DNA from 2 places in the Microbacterium sp. ABRD28 genome. Region 1 is predicted to be linked to the other one. Evidence: predicted binding sites of a transcription regulator. Region 1 holds the regulator's gene; the other holds the start of a gene.
What was found. Region 1 encodes HspR, which represses chaperone genes until heat shock. Its sites were predicted from a motif close to AAGTTGAGTCNNNNNGACTCAACTT; they were not measured.

Region 1 (7,543 bases):
CGTGCACGTCGGCTCCGCCGACGGCGACTCCGCCGAAGGCCAGGTCGGGCGCGGCGCAGGCATCGGCGGCGACCGTCACCTTCCAGCCGAGATCGGATGCCGCGCGCACACTGGCGTCCACGCACATGCTCGTCATCATCCCGGCGATGACGAGCGATGCGCCGACGTGGGCGGCGAGCGCCTCGCCGAGCGGGCCCCCGTGGGAGGACGCGCCGTGGAACGCGTTCGGGTGATGCTTGACGACGACCGTCTCGTCGCCCTCGGGGGCGACCCGCGGGTCGATCTCGGCTCCCGGAGTCCCGGCCTCGAGGAAGCTCCCCGAACCGGATGACTCGTGGCGCACGTGCACGATCGGAAGCCCGGCCTCGCGGAAGGCCGCCAGAAGCTCCGCGGCACGCTCGGCTGCGGCATCCGGATCCACCAGGGGGAAGCGTCCGCCGGGGAAGTAGTCGCGCTGGATGTCGATGAGGACGAGGACCGGGGCCATCGACCCAGCCTAGGCGCGCGGGGTCATCGCGCGGGCGGGTCGCCGAGCTTGGCGCTCACCGCGGCCAACTGCTGGGCGAGCTCGCGCACCTGCCCACGCGTGGCCGGCTCGGTGTCGTCGCCGACAGTCGCCGCCGCGCGCTCGATCACCCACGACGACACCGTCGCCGTCACGACGCCGACCACCGCGATCCCGCCGCACATCAGCAGCACCGCCACGACGCGGCCCCACCAGGTGACGGGATAGAAGTCGCCGTAGCCGACGGTGGTGATGGTGACGAAGGCCCACCAGACCGCGTCGCCGAAGTTCTCGATGTTGGCGCCGGGGGCTCCGCGCTCGGCCTCCAGGACGGCGAGCGCGGCGATCCAGATGAGGATCGCGGCCGCTCCGGCGCCGTAGATCGCCACACGGTTGCGGATGGCGGATCCCGCCGTGCGCTGGAGCGCCTTGACGACGGTCAGCGCGCGAAGGAGCCGCAGCGGCCGAAGCGCCGGGATCACGACGACCGCGAGGTCGAACAGGTGACCTCGGAACCACTTCCCGCGCGGATCCGCCAGGGCCAACCGGACGATGTAGTCGACCGCGAAGACGACCCATGTGACCCCGATGACGACCCGTGCGACGGCGTAGGCCGGCCCCTGCAAGTCGGCGATCACCTGCCACGAGTACACGACGATGAAGACCAGCGACGTGATGATCAGCGGCCAATAGGTGAGTCTCTGCCATTGATCGGCGGTCAACGCCCGGGTCGCGGGTCCGCCGGTCGATGTGACGCTCACGGCACGACAGTAACGGCGGCGATCGGCCTCGGCCGGGAGCGCACGCCGGTGCTGGCGGCGTGCGCTCCCATCCCGTACCGTCTGATCAGGCGGTGATGCCGCCGGGTGAGAGGAGGCGCCGTGCCTCGAGATCCGTGGATGCCACCCCCGGGCCTGTCCGCCCACACGGCGGAGGGCAAGATCGAGCGGGGTCGGACGCCCCGTGGCGCGCTCTCCCAGCTCGTGGCCACCGGCCGAGACCCGATGGCCGTCCTCGATGCCCAAGACGTCGATCGCGTGCCGGAGCTCGTGCCGCTGCGCACCGCCCGCATGGGGGCGAGTCCTTTCGCGTTCTACCGGGGAAGCGCAGCGATCATGGCCGACGACCTGTCGCGCTGCCCGAGCACGAGCATCCTCGTCGCCTCCTGCGGCGACGCGCACCTGTCGAACTTCGGCCTCTACGGGTCGCCCCAGCGCACGCTCGTGTTCGATCTGAACGATTTCGACGAGTCGGCCTGGGCTCCCTTCGAGTGGGATCTCAAGCGCCTCGCCACCAGCGTCGTCATCGCCGGCCGCGCGACCTCGCGCGACGACGCCGTCGTCGAGGATGCGGCGCGGCAGGCCGTCCGCACGTATCAGCGGGGGCTCCGCACCGCCGCCAAGCGGTCTCCGCTCGAGCGGTACTTCGACCGCTTCGACGCGCTCGGTGCTCGCCTTTCGACCGATCCGGAGACGGCGGCGGTCGTCGAGCGCGCGGTGCGATCGGCGCAGAAACGCACCGGTTCCCGTGCCGCGCGCAAGCTGACGACGACCGATGAACACGGCCGCGTGACGCTCCTCGACGATCCCCCGGTGATGACCCATCTCACCGCCGGCGACGAGGAACGGGCATGGCGGGTCCTCGACGAGTACCGGCTGTCGGTCAATGTCGACATCCGGCTCCTGCTGCAGAAGTACGCGATGGCCGACGTGTCGGCTCGGGTGGTCGGCGTCGGCAGCGTCGGCACGCGCTGTCTGCTGATCGCGCTCCAAGACGGCGACGGCGATGTGCTCCTCCTTCAGGGGAAGGAGGCCGGCGAGAGCGTGCTCGTGCAGTACGGGCGCGTGACGCAGCCCGAGGCGGTCACGACCTTCATCGACACCTATGGCAACGGAGGGCGGGTGGTCGCGCTCCAGCGCATCCTGCAGGCGGTGTCCGATCCTTTCCTCGGTCATATCCGCCGATCGCCGTCCGGCGCGCGGCGCGACTTCTACGTGCGGCAGTTCCACGACATGAAGGGCGGCTTCGACGCCGAGGCGATGGAGGACAAGCCGTTCCGCTGGTACGCCATGGCGTGCGCGGCGACACTGGCGCGCGCCCACGGGCAATCACCGACGGGGGCCACCGCCGCCGGCTACGTCGGGGGCGGGCGGCGGTTCGAGGACGCCGTGGTGGAGTGGGCGTACGCCTACGCCGATCTGTCGTACGAGGACTGGGAGGAGTTCCGCCGCCACCGCGGCACCGAGGAGTGAGTGGGCGCGGCCCGCGCGATCAGCGCGCGGTGCCCTCGGCCGATCCCTCGGTCGGACCCGACGGGTCGGACAGGATGCAGATGATCTCGCGATCGCCGTCTCCCCACGACTGCTCGGACGGGTCGATCGAGTCTGCGATGAACACCGATTCCTCGTAGGAGATCCCGACGAACGGCTCGAAAGCAGACAGACACCCTTCCTCCGCAGCCGCGTCGACGGCCTCGGCGCCCGGCCACTCTCCGTCGGGCATATCGAAGAGATGGAAGACCTCGTAGTCGTGCGACTCGCCGCAGGGGACCACCGGCAGCTGATTGATCTCGGTCTCGGTCACCTCGGTGAAGCAGTCCCCCACCGCGATGGCGAACACGTCGGCGTTCCCGCCCTCGACGACCTCCTGCGACTCCTCGTCCCGCTCCACGGTGGAGGGAGCGGTGAAGCTCACGCATCCGGAGAGAGCGACGGCGAGGGTGCCGACGGCACCCGCGGCGAGAAGACGGTGGATGAGGCGTGAGGTATCCATGGAACTTTCGGGGATGTGTGAGGACAGGACGAACGCCGAGATCGATCCCGGCGCGGGCCTCAGCCTAGAAGGCGATCGCTCCCGCCCGCGAGTCGGCGGCACCCCCGCGCGTGTCGGCTAGGCCGATTCGTCTCGAGCGCCCGGAGAGAGCGGATGACGCGGGCGCCAGACCACCAGCTCGGTGGCGCGGCGCACGCGCGTGCCATGGCGCAGGGTGACGACAGAGCCGGTCGCGCCCGCCGCGAAGACCCGCGCCCCCGGGCGTGACTGGCGCTCCATCTCGAGTTGCTGTTCGAGGTCCCGCACACGACGGGTGAGGTCGTGCACGCGCTGTTCGAGGGAGATGAGCCGCGCGATCGCGGGGAGGCTCATACCGTCGGCGGACAGCCGCGCAACCTCGCGCAGCTGCTCGACGTGGCGGAGCGAGTAGCGGCGGGAACCGCCCTGAGTGCGAGCGGGGACGACGAGACCGAGCCGGTCGTACTGGCGCAGCGTCTGCGGGTGCATGCCCGACAGCTCCGCCGCCGCGGCGATGGCGAAGATCGGCGCGTCACCGTCGATGTCGACGTGGTCCGTCATCCGTCCCTCCCGTGTCAGCCGCGCGCCTTGGCCATGAGGTCCGCCCGCGGGTTCTCCTTCGGCTCCACCTCGTGGAAGCGTTCGAGCGCTTCGCGCGCGGCGCCCTCGAGGTGGGAGGGCACGACCACCTGCACCTCGGCGAGCAGGTCGCCGGTGCCCTTCTGAGTCGAGACACCGCGTCCCTTGACGCGCAGCACGCGTCCCGAGGGGGTGCCCGGCGCGACACGCAGCTTCACCGGGTCGCCACCGAGCGTCGGGACCTCGATCGTGGCGCCCAGAGCCGCCTCGGTGAAGGTCACCGGAACCACCACGCGCAGGTTCAGTCCCTCACGGGTGAACACCGGGTGGGGGCGCACCGTCACCTGCACGACGATGTCGCCGCTTTCGCCGCCGTCGGGAGAGGGACGTCCGCGACCGCGGAGGCGGATGCGCTGCCCGTCGGCGACGCCGGCGGGGATCTTCACCTTGAACGGCTTGCCGTCCTCGCCCTGGAGGGTGATGGTCTCGCCCTTCGTGGCGGTGACGAAGTCGATGGTCGTGCGCGCCGTGACATCCGACCCGCGGGTCGGGCCGCCGAAGCCGCGGAAGCCGCCGGTGGGCTGCCCGAACCGACCCGAGCCGAAGCTGCCTCCCTGCTGCTGGTTGAACATCGCGAAGATGTCGTCGAAGTCGGCCGACTCGTAGCGCCCACCCCCGCGGCTCTGACCGAACGCGCTGAAGACGTCTTCGAACCCGCCGGCGCCCGGGCCGCCCGCAGTGAAGCGCGCGCCCGAGCCCATGGCACGGATCTGGTCGTACTCGGCACGCTGCTCGGGGTCGGAGAGCACCGCGTACGCTTCGCTGATCTCTTTGAACTTCGCCTCGGCCGCAGCATCCCCCGGCTTGGAGTCGGGGTGATACTGCCGCGCGAGCTTGCGATAGGTCTTCTTCAGATCGGCGTCGGAGACCTCCTTGGAGACCCCCAGTACCTTGTAGAAGTCCTTCTCGAACCAGTCCTGGCTGGCCATGGCGTCTCCGGCCTACTCTGCCGGCACCGCGACGACGACCTTCGCCGGACGCAGCTCGGTCGAGCCCAGCCGGTAACCCGTCTCGACCACCTCGAGGATGGTCGCCTCGGTCGCGCCGGGGGTCGGCTGCTGGAAGATCGCCTCGTGGTGCTGGGGGTCGAAGGCCTCGCCGGCGGCGCCGTACGCCTCCACGCCCATGCGCTCGACGACAGCCCGCACCTTGTCGGCGATGGCGGCGAAGGGCGTGCCCTCGACGAGATCGCCGTGCTTGGCGGCACGGTCGAGGTCGTCGAGCACGGGGATCAGGCCTTTGGCGGCGGCCCCCTTGGCACGCTCGATCTCGATCTCGCGCTGTTCCTCGGTGCGGCGGCGGTAGTTGGCGTACTCCGCCTGCAGGCGCTTCAGGTCGGTGAGAAGCTGCGACTCCAGAGCCTCGACGCGGTCGGCGACGGCGTCGGTGTCATCCGCTGCCGCCGCGTCGGCGGACTGGGCGGCGCTGAGGATGTCGTCGACGGTGAAGTCGCCCTCCTCTGCGCTCGCTGCGTCCGCCGACGCGTTCGGTGAGGCGTCTGCCGACTCGGGCGCCGAACCGTCCTCGGGGTCAGGCCCGGGAACCGTGGGGTCGTCCTTGTCTTTCGCCATGGTTACTTCTTGTCTTCCTCGTCGTCGATGACCTCGGCGTCGACGACGTCCTCATCGTTCGACGGCTGGTCGCCCGCGGGCGCACCCTCGCCACCGGCGGCGGCACCGTCGGCCTGCGGCGCGGCCTGGTTCGCCGAGTAGATCGCCTCGCCGATCTTGCCCTGCGACTGCGACAGCTTCTCGAACGCCGACTTCACCGCGTCGTCGTCGTCACCGGCGAGCGCGGTCTTCAGCGCATCGACGTCGGCCTGGACCGACTCCTTGACGTCGGCGGGCAGCTTGTCGTCGTTGTCCTTGATGAGCTTGTCGACCGAGTAGGCGAGCGTCTCGGCCTGGTTTCGGACCTCCGCGGCCTCACGGCGCTTCTTGTCCTCCGCCGCGTGCTCCTCGGCCTCGCGCACCATGCGCTCGATGTCGTCCTTCGGCAGCGACGAGCCGCCGGTGATCGTCATCGACTGCTCCTTGCCGGTTCCCTTGTCCTTCGCCGAGACGTGCACGATGCCGTTGGCGTCGATGTCGAAGGTGACCTCGATCTGCGGGATGCCCCGGGGAGCCGGCGCGATGCCGGTGAGCTCGAACGTGCCGAGCGGCTTGTTGTCGCGGGTGAACTCGCGCTCGCCCTGGAAGACCTGGATCGCGACCGACGGCTGGTTGTCGTCGGCGGTCGTGAAGGTCTCGCTCCGCTTGGTCGGGATGGCGGTGTTGCGCTCGATGAGCTTGGTCATGATGCCACCCTTGGTCTCGATGCCGAGGCTCAGCGGGGTGACGTCGATGAGCAGGACGTCCTTGCGCTCGCCCTTCAGCACACCGGCCTGCAGGGCTGCGCCCACGGCGACGACCTCATCGGGGTTCACACCCTTGTTGGGCTCCTTGCCGGCCTCGCGCTGGACGAGCTCCGACACGGCGGGCATACGGGTCGAACCGCCGACGAGCACGACGTGGGCGATGTCGGCGACCTTGATGCCGGCCTCGCGGATGACATCCTCGAACGGCTTCTTGGTGCGGTCGAGGAGGTCCTTGGTGAGGTCCTCGAACTTCGCGCGGGTGATCGTCTCCGACAGCGAGACGGGGCCCGAGTCGGTCAGCGACAGGTAGGGGAGGTTGACCGAGGTGCTGGTCGAGGAGGACAGCTCCTTCTTCGCCTGCTCGGCGGCCTCCTTCAGTCGCTGCAGGGCGATCTTGTCGCCCGAGACGTCGACACCGGTGGTGTCCTTGAACTGCTTGATGAAGTACTCGACCAGACGCTGGTCCCAGTCGTCACCGCCGAGACGGTTGTCACCGGCGGTGGAGCGCACCTGGATGGTGGAGAAGTCGTCGTCCTTGCCCACCTCGAGGAGCGAGACGTCGAAGGTACCGCCACCGAGGTCGAAGACGAGGATGAGCTCGTCCTCCTTGCCCTTGTCCAGGCCGTACGCGAGGGCGGCGGCGGTGGGCTCGTTGATGATACGCAGGACGTTCAGACCCGCGATCTCGCCGGCCTCCTTGGTGGCCTGACGCTCGGCGTCGTTGAAGTACGCCGGCACCGTGATGACCGCGTCGGTCACGGTGTCGCCCAGGTACTGCTCGGCGTCGCGCTTGAGCTTCTGCAGGATGCGGGCCGAGATCTCCTGCGGCGTCCACTTCTTGCCGTCGACCTCGAAGGTCCAGTTCGTGCCCATGTGGCGCTTGACGCTCGAGACGGTGCGGTCGACGTTGGTGACCGCCTGACGCTTGGCGGTCTCGCCGACGAGGATCTCGCCGTCCTTGGTGTAAGCGACCACCGAGGGGGTGGTGCGGAAGCCCTCGGCGTTCGCGATCACCTTGGGCTCGCCGCCCTCCAGCACCGCGACGACGGAGTTCGTCGTTCCGAGGTCGATACCAACAGCACGTGCCATGTGTGTTTCTCCTTTTCACGGGGCCGAGAGCCTCGACCCGGGGCGTTGTCCGAAAGTCCACACGCGACCGGGTCACGGAGGGTTGAGTCGCGTTGGCTCAACACTACGCCACCCCCGCGCCATCGGTCAACTGAACTTGATATGAATTGACTCAAGTTCGATCC
Region 2 (7,543 bases), 800 kb from region 1:
TCGGCGGAATCTGTTCGTGCGAGGCGTGGAATCCGATGACGACCATGACTCCACCGTGCCCCCCTCAGATGAGAAGCGGGAGGGGTTCCGCTTTGCCGCGGGATCGGGTAGGCCCCGGGCTGCGATGCGTCAGACGCCCCCGCCCCCACCGCCGCCGCCCCCGCCGCCCGCGGAGCCTCCCCCGCTCGAGCCGCCTGAGCTCGACGACGCCGCCGCCGTGGCGGAGAGGCTGCTGATGCCCGCCGAGAAGGCCGCGGCGTTGAACCCCGCCGTACCGACGTACCAGCCGGGGGTGTCGTCGCCGTAGTAGATGGCGAGCTGCTTCGCCCACTCCTTCTCCTGGCCGAAGACCACCGCGTACGGGAGCAGCCGCTCGTAGAGGTGGAGCATCTCGCGAGGGTCGCCGGTGTCGACCGGGCGCCGTTCGGCACCGGTCGGAGTCTGCAACATCCGGATCCGATCGGCCTCCGCCCACTCGATGAAGATCTTCAGACCCTCCAGGTGGTCGCGCACCTCGGCGCCGGTCGCGCTCAACGGCCGCGTCGAGAGCACCGCGACCGTCACGATCGTGAGCCCCGACCCGAGCACGATGATGACGATCGGCAGCAGGGGGTCGACCGACCCTGCCAGAGCGAACACCCCGAAGAGCACGATGAGCACTCCGATCAGCAGTGCGCCGGCGATCGGCCATGCCCGCACCCGCGCCGGGATGGTGCGATAGAGCCCCCGGCTCTTCAGCTCCTTGCGCCCCGCCGCGAGGATCTTCTGGGCCGTGCGGGAGAAATGGGTGTCGTTGCCGCCGAACTCGTAGATCTCGCCGGGTCGGAGCTCCTCGTCGAAGAGGCCTTCCAGCAGCATCCGTCCATCGCGGTCGGCGCGGCCGGCGTCGATCAGCTCCGCCTGCAGCTTGGCGCTCCCGAACCACCGCTTCTCCCCTTCGAGGATCCGGATGCTTCCGACCACCGCCTGCTCGAGCACCTCGGCCGGGATCGCCTTCGCCGTCTTGCCCAGCAGCAGCGCGCTCTCCAGGGCGTCGATGCCGGGGGGCGGGGTGAACTCCGCGATGATCGTCGGTCGCCCGGGTTCGTTCCTCAGCGACCGGCGATTGACCACGATCGCCGCGCCGAGCATACCGAGGCCGGCGATGCCGGCCACCCCCTGGGCCCACCCCCAGCCCGACGCGAGGTAGGAGTCATCGAATCGGGCGAAGGTGCCCGACTCGAATCCCACCGCGATCGTGAGCGTCTCCGTCGGTGCGAGATCACGGGCGCCGGCGGTGACGACGGCGCCCTCCCCGCTGTCGGAGACCTCGATCGGACACGTGGTTTCCGCGCCGAACCTCCCGACGTAGCACGCGTGCGCTCCGGTGAGCGCGCCGGCCAGGTCGGCAGGCACCACGAGTGTGGCCGTGACCTCACCGAAGGGTTGGCGCCACCCGTTGCCATTGACGTCCCAGTAGAACTCGTCGCTGGTGTCGGCGAAGAAGTCGGTGACATTGCGCAGGGTGTAGGTGAACACGAATGTCTGCCGGCCGGAGAGGAAGTCGTCGGCGCGGGATGTGACGATCATCCAGTCCCCGTCGGTCTCGACCTCGCTCGGCCTCGGGTTGCCCTCTTCGTCGGTGACCGAGACCAGGTCGGGAAAGGTGGGCTGACCGTTGTAATCGGCGGGGATCTCCCGGCGCAGGCCGCGATTCTGATCCTCGGGGAAGACCGCGACGAACGTCTCGACGACGCGAAGGGTGCTGGTGTCGCCATCCTCACGGCCGAGGGTGTATTCGGCGTGCATGCTCTCGAACACGAAGTCGTCGAGGTCGCCGGAGGCGGAGGCGGGCTGTGCGGAGACCGCCAAGCCGACGAGGCCGACGACCCCCAGGAGGACCGTCAACACCGTGGCGGTGATCCGACGCGTTCGCGGCATGCGCTCAGCCTAGATGGCGGCGTCGCCGCCACCGGATACCCTGGGGCCGTGAACGATCGTCGCCTCGCCGTCGAGGCATGGGAAAGCCTCTTTCGTGCGCAGCACGAGCTGTTCGCCGATCTGGGCCGCGACTTCAGCGATGCGCCGCTGCAGCAGGGCGAGTATGACGTGCTCCTGACGGTGACCCGGGCGCCCGACATGACCGCGCGACTGCGTGACATCACGCGCCTGATGCTCGTCAGCCAGCCCTCGGTGTCGCGCCTCGTCGACCGGATGGTCGCCCGCGGATACGTCACGAAGCGCCCCGACCCCGATGATGGACGCGGGTCGCTCGTCCGGGCGACGGAGGCGGGCGCCCGCGCATTCCGCGACGTGGCACGGGTTCATGCCGCCCACATCGCGGAGCGGATGTCGGTGCTGAACGAGTCCGAGCTCGCCCAACTGCGCGAACTCACCACCAAGCTCCGGACGCGCGACGCCCCCGCCGAGTGAGGACCCGACGGGGGCGTCGCGAGGTGCGCCGTCGACGGACGCGGTTTACTGTTCGACCGGCTGCGGGTGATCTACCGCACTCGACGCCGAAGCGGTCTCGTGCGCCTGCAGCACCTGCGCACCGTTCTCGGTGGCGACCTCGATCTTGCGTGGCTTGGCCTTCTCGCTCACCGGGATGGTGACGCTGAGCACGCCGTTGCTGTAGCTGGCCGCGATGCGGTCGGTGTCGATGCCCTGGCCGAGGTTCAGCTGTCGCACGAAGCTCGCGGCCTCACGCTCGCGCGTGATCCACTTCACGCCGTCACCGGCACTGAGCGTGCGCTCGGCGCGGATGGTCAGCAGCTGGCCGTCCACGTCGATGTCGACCGAGCCGGGGTCGATGCCGGGCAGGTCGGCGGTGAGCACATAGTGGTCACCGTCGCGGTAGAGGTCCATCGGCATGCGGCGAGGACCGCGACGGGCATCGAAGAAGCTCGTCGCGAGACGGTCGAGGTCACGGAACGGGTCATACGTCGCCATGTTCGGTCTCCTTCACTGGACGAAATCTGGAACTTGAGTCAGCTTGACTCAAGTACGTCCAGGTTAGCACTCGAGGGTGGAGAGTGCTAAGTGCCGCGGCGTTCGCCGTGAGCGAACGGAGAGGCGGAGATCACTCGGCGGTCAGGACCGTCCACGAGCAGGGGGGCAGGGTGAGGGCGATGGCTCCGTCGGCGATCTCCACCGAGTCGTTGACCTTCGGCGTCACCCGGTCGGGCTGTTCGAGCGTGTTCGCGGCATGGATGTCGTCGTCGAAGATCGATGTCGCCGTCGCGGATGAGACGCCACCTGCGAGCGCCGTGGAGTCGATCTCGAGAGTGACCTCGTCCGTGAGGCTGCGGTTGACGGCGAAGACCGTGATGGCACCACTGTCAGGATCGATCGTCGCAACGGCGTCGACGATCGGCACCTCGCCGAACTTCGCCGTCTCGTAGGTCGGGCTGTCGAGCTTGAGCTCGAGGGCGACGCCGCGCGCGAGCTGCGAGGTCAGCGAGAACGGATAGAACGTCGTTTGCCGCCATGCCGGACCGCCGGGCTCGGTCATGATCGGTGCGATGACGTTCACCAGCTGCGCAAGGCTCGCCGACGTCACCCGGTCGGCGTGCCGGATGAGCGAGATCATGAGGCTTCCGAAGACGACGGCGTCGAGCACGGTGTACCGGTCTTCGAGCAGCCTGGGTGCGACCGGCCAGTCCGCGACATCCGTGATCTTGTCGACCTCGTTGTAGCGCGACTGGTACCAGACGTTCCACTCGTCGAAGGAGATGTTGATCGTCTTCTCGCTCCGCTTCATCGCCTTGACGTGGTCGGCGGTGGCCACGACCGCCTCGATGAAGCGATCCATATCGACGCCCGATGCCAGGAAGCTCGCCACGTCGTCGCTCGCGGGCTCGTAGTACGCGTGGCAGGAGATGTAGTCGACGTTGTCGTACGTGTGCTCCAGGACGACGCGCTCCCACTCGCCGAACGTCGGCATTCCCGCACCCGAGCTGCCGCAGACGACGAGCTCGAGATCGGGGTCGACCTGACGCATCGCTCGCGCGGTCGTGGCCGCGAGCTGCGCGTAGTTCTCCGCCGTGCTGTAGCCGAGCTGCCACGGCCCATCCATCTCGTTGCCGAGACACCACATGCGGATGTCGTGGGGTTCGGCGTGCCCGTTGGCGACGCGCTCGTCCGAGAGCCGTGTGCCGGAGCGGATGTTGGCGTACTCCAGCACGTCGAGGGCCTCGAGCACCCCGCGGGTGCCGAGGTTCACCGCGTACATCAGCTCGCCGTCGACCTTCTTCATCCACGAGGCGAACTCGTCGAGGCCGATCTCGTTCGTCTCGGTCGAGTGCCACGCCAGGTCGAGCCGGCGGGGCCGCTCCTCGCGGGGTCCGACACCGTCCTCCCACCGGTACCCCGAGACGAAGTTTCCGCCGGGGTAGCGGATCGTTGACACGCCGAGCTCGCGCACGAGATCGATGACGTCGGCGCGGAAGCCCTCCTCATCAGCCGAGGGGTGACCCGGCTCGTAGATGCCGTCGTAGACGCACCGCCCGAGATGCTCGACGAAGGAGCCGAACAGACGTCGGTTGATGGGGCCGACGGCGAAGTGCGGGTCGATGGTGAGATGTGCGCGGATCATGCTTCTCTTTCGGGAAGGGCGGGTTCAGCAGGACGTGCGGCGCGGGCCGAGGATCACTTGAGGCTTCCGATCGCCAGCCCGCCCCGCCAGTACCGCTGGAGGGTCAGGAAGGCGATGATCAGCGGGATCACCGAGACGAGCGAGCCGAGGATGATGATGCTCCACAGGGTCTGGCCTCCGGCCGCGCCGTAGGACGAGGCCGTGGACTGCCACAGACCGATCCCGACCGTCACGGGGAACAGCCGGTTGTCCGAGAGCATGACCAGCGGCAGGAAGTAGTTGTTCCACGATGACACCACCGAGAGCAGCAGCACGGTCACCATCGCCGGCCGCAGCAGTGGCAGGGCGACCGTCGCGAACGTACGGAACTCCCCCGCGCCGTCCACGCGCGCAGCGTCGAGCAGCTCGTCGGGCACGGCATCTCGCGCGTAGACGCACATCAGATACACACCGAACGGGTTCAGCAGGGTCGGGAGGATCACCGCCCAGATGGTGTTCGTGAGCCCGGCTTCGGCGAACAGGACGAAGGTCGGGATGACCAGCGCGGTCGTGGGCACCATGACCGCACCCAGGATGACGGCGAAGCCGAACCGGCGCCCCGCGAAGCTGTACTTCGCGAAGCCGTACCCGGCGAGCACCGCGAGCACCGTCGCCCCGATGCCGCCCGCCAGGGCGTAGAGGGCGGAGTTGCCGAGCCAGCGGGCGTAGATGCCGCCGCTGTACGTGAACAGATCGGTGAAGTTCTGGACGTAGTCGATGTTGTCGCCGAACCACAGCGCACTTCCCCCGCCGAACAGGCTCGCTGCATCCTTCGAACTGTTGACGATCAGCCACCAGAACGGGATGAGGAAGTAGATCATCAGGAGGGCGAGGACGATGTTGAGCGGGATGCGACCGCCGACACGTCGGGGATCGGATCGCCGTTCGACGAGCTTGCCCGAAGCGCGCCGCGTTTTCGGACGCTCGACCGGTGTGACGCTCATGAGATGAAGCTCCCTCGCTTGCGGGTCGCGAACAGGAAGATGTACACGCAGATGAAGACCACCGCGCCCAACGCGAACGAGATCGCGGAACCGTAGTTGTCATTGGCCAGCGAGAAGGCCTGCTGGTACGCATACATGTTCGGCGTGAAGTCATTGGGTATGGCTCCGGCTGCCAGTTGTTGGAGGATCTTCGGCTCGTTGAAGAACTGCAGCGTCCCGATGAGGGCGAAGACCAGGATCAGCAGGAGCGCCGGCGCGATGAGGGGGATCTTGATGCGCAGGACGATCTGCCACTGCGACGCGCCGTCGATACGGGCCGCCTCGTACAGCGTCGGGTCGATTCCCTGGAGCGCCGCGTAGAGGATGATCATGTAGTAGCCGGCCCACTGCCACGTCACAATGTTGAGCAGGCCGTAGAAGATCAGGTTGCTGCTGAGGAAGTTCGGTGCCGTCGCGCCGAAGATCCCGAAGATCTCCGCCAGCGGGCCGAAGTTGCTGCTGTAGAGGAACCCCCACATCAGGGCACCGATGACGGTGGGGATCGCATAGGGCATGAAGATCATCAGCCGCGAGAAGCGGGCGAACCGCGTGGTCATGATGTCGAGCATCAGAGCCACCGCGAGGGAGACGGCCATCTGCAGCGGGATGAGCACCAGCGAGAAGCTGATGACGAACCACGCCCCGCTGAGGAACGACGGATCGGTGAACGCCTTGATGTAGTTGTCGAACAGCACGAACCGCTCCCCGCCGATCAGCGAGGACTGGAACATGCTCAGGTAGAACGCGAATCCGATCGGCAGAACGAGCAGCGCGAGGAAGACGACGGCGAACGGCCCGACGAAGAGCCATCCGACGAGGTTCTGTCGCGCGGCGGCGGAGCGGCGGCGTCCCTTCTTGTTGTGCGTGGCGCTTTCGCGCTCGGGTGTTGCGAGAGTGACGGTCATGATGTGCCTCCGGGGCGAGGGTGCGGTGGGGGATCGGACCGCGTGAGCACTGTCCGACCCCCTACCGTCACCTCAATCGACGACGGTGAATCCCTGCTCCTCGGCGTAGGCCACGAGGTCGGCCTGGAGGGCGTCGGCCGCCTCCGAGCCGGTCGCGGAACCGTCGTTGATCCGTGCGAGCTGTTCGGTCAGCGCGGAGTAGTAGTACTGCCCGATCGGCGTGTACACCATGCCGGTGTACGCGTTCGCGGCGGGAACGTACACCTCCTTGTTGGCCTGCCGGCCGTTGAAGAAGGGCACCTCGTAATCCTGGAACTCCGGGGAGTCGAGGACGTCGACGTTCAGCGGAAAGATGATCTGCTCGCGCCAGCCCTGGTCGAGCGAGGCCTGGTCGGCGTAGACGCCGAAGGCCACCTGGGCGGCGAGCTCGGGGTCGCTGGCCTGGCTGGTCACGGCGAACGCGGAACCACCCCAGTTGATCGCGACCGGGTCCGCAGGATCCCACTGCGGCATCGGAGCCGTGGCCCAGACGCCCGCGTCCGCGCCCTCACCGACGCCGGCGCCCTGCAGGTACCCGGGAGCCCATGCGGCAGACAGGTAGGTGGCATAATCTCCGCCGATCACGCCTGAGATGTACTCCGGGGTGAACTGATCCTGCGTGCCCACCAGGTCCTCTGAGACGAGGTTCGCCCAGTAGTCGAGCATGTCCTTGATGGCCGGGTCATCGAGGTTGATCGAGATCTCACCCTCGTTCTCGGGGGTGTAGGTGAAGGGCTCCGCTCCGGTCTGATACATCAGCGCCGTGACGAAGGCGGGCTGGTTCGCCGCGAAGTCGGCGAAGTACGGCCCACCGGCGTCACGCACGGTACGGGCAGCCGCTTCGAACTCCTCCCACGTGGTGGGCGGAGTGATGCCGTACTCCTCGAAGATGTCGGTGCGATATATCATGCCCATGGGGCCACCGTCGATCGGAGCGCCGTAGATGCCGTCGCCGACGGAGACGTCCTGCCACGCGCCTTCGCTGAAGTTGTCCTGGACCT

Region 2: DT073_RS05830 (Hsp20/alpha crystallin family protein) is a predicted target of HspR. The motif match lies at 2,962-2,986, and genes of this name have one in related genera.

Annotation. Positions count from the first base shown of each region.
Region 1 is NZ_CP031015.1:383,877-391,419, forward strand. Features, by position in the region: gene DT073_RS01925 (cysteine hydrolase family protein) at 1-487, opposite strand, end outside; gene DT073_RS01930 (potassium channel family protein) at 511-1,266, opposite strand; gene DT073_RS01935 (DUF2252 domain-containing protein) at 1,387-2,757, shown strand; gene DT073_RS01940 (septum formation family protein) at 2,777-3,277, opposite strand; gene DT073_RS01945 (heat shock protein transcriptional repressor HspR) at 3,395-3,856, opposite strand; gene DT073_RS01950 (DnaJ C-terminal domain-containing protein) at 3,871-4,863, opposite strand; gene DT073_RS01955 (nucleotide exchange factor GrpE) at 4,876-5,505, opposite strand; gene dnaK (molecular chaperone DnaK) at 5,508-7,379, opposite strand.
Region 2 is NZ_CP031015.1:1,180,710-1,188,252, reverse strand. Features, by position in the region: gene DT073_RS05845 (TIGR03885 family FMN-dependent LLM class oxidoreductase) at 1-46, opposite strand, end outside; gene DT073_RS05840 (DUF2207 domain-containing protein) at 130-1,920, opposite strand; gene DT073_RS05835 (MarR family winged helix-turn-helix transcriptional regulator) at 1,969-2,412, shown strand; gene DT073_RS05830 (Hsp20/alpha crystallin family protein) at 2,458-2,931, opposite strand; gene arfA (arabinosylfuranosidase ArfA) at 3,062-4,576, opposite strand; gene DT073_RS05820 (carbohydrate ABC transporter permease) at 4,630-5,559, opposite strand; gene DT073_RS05815 (carbohydrate ABC transporter permease) at 5,556-6,503, opposite strand; gene DT073_RS05810 (ABC transporter substrate-binding protein) at 6,576-7,543, opposite strand, start outside.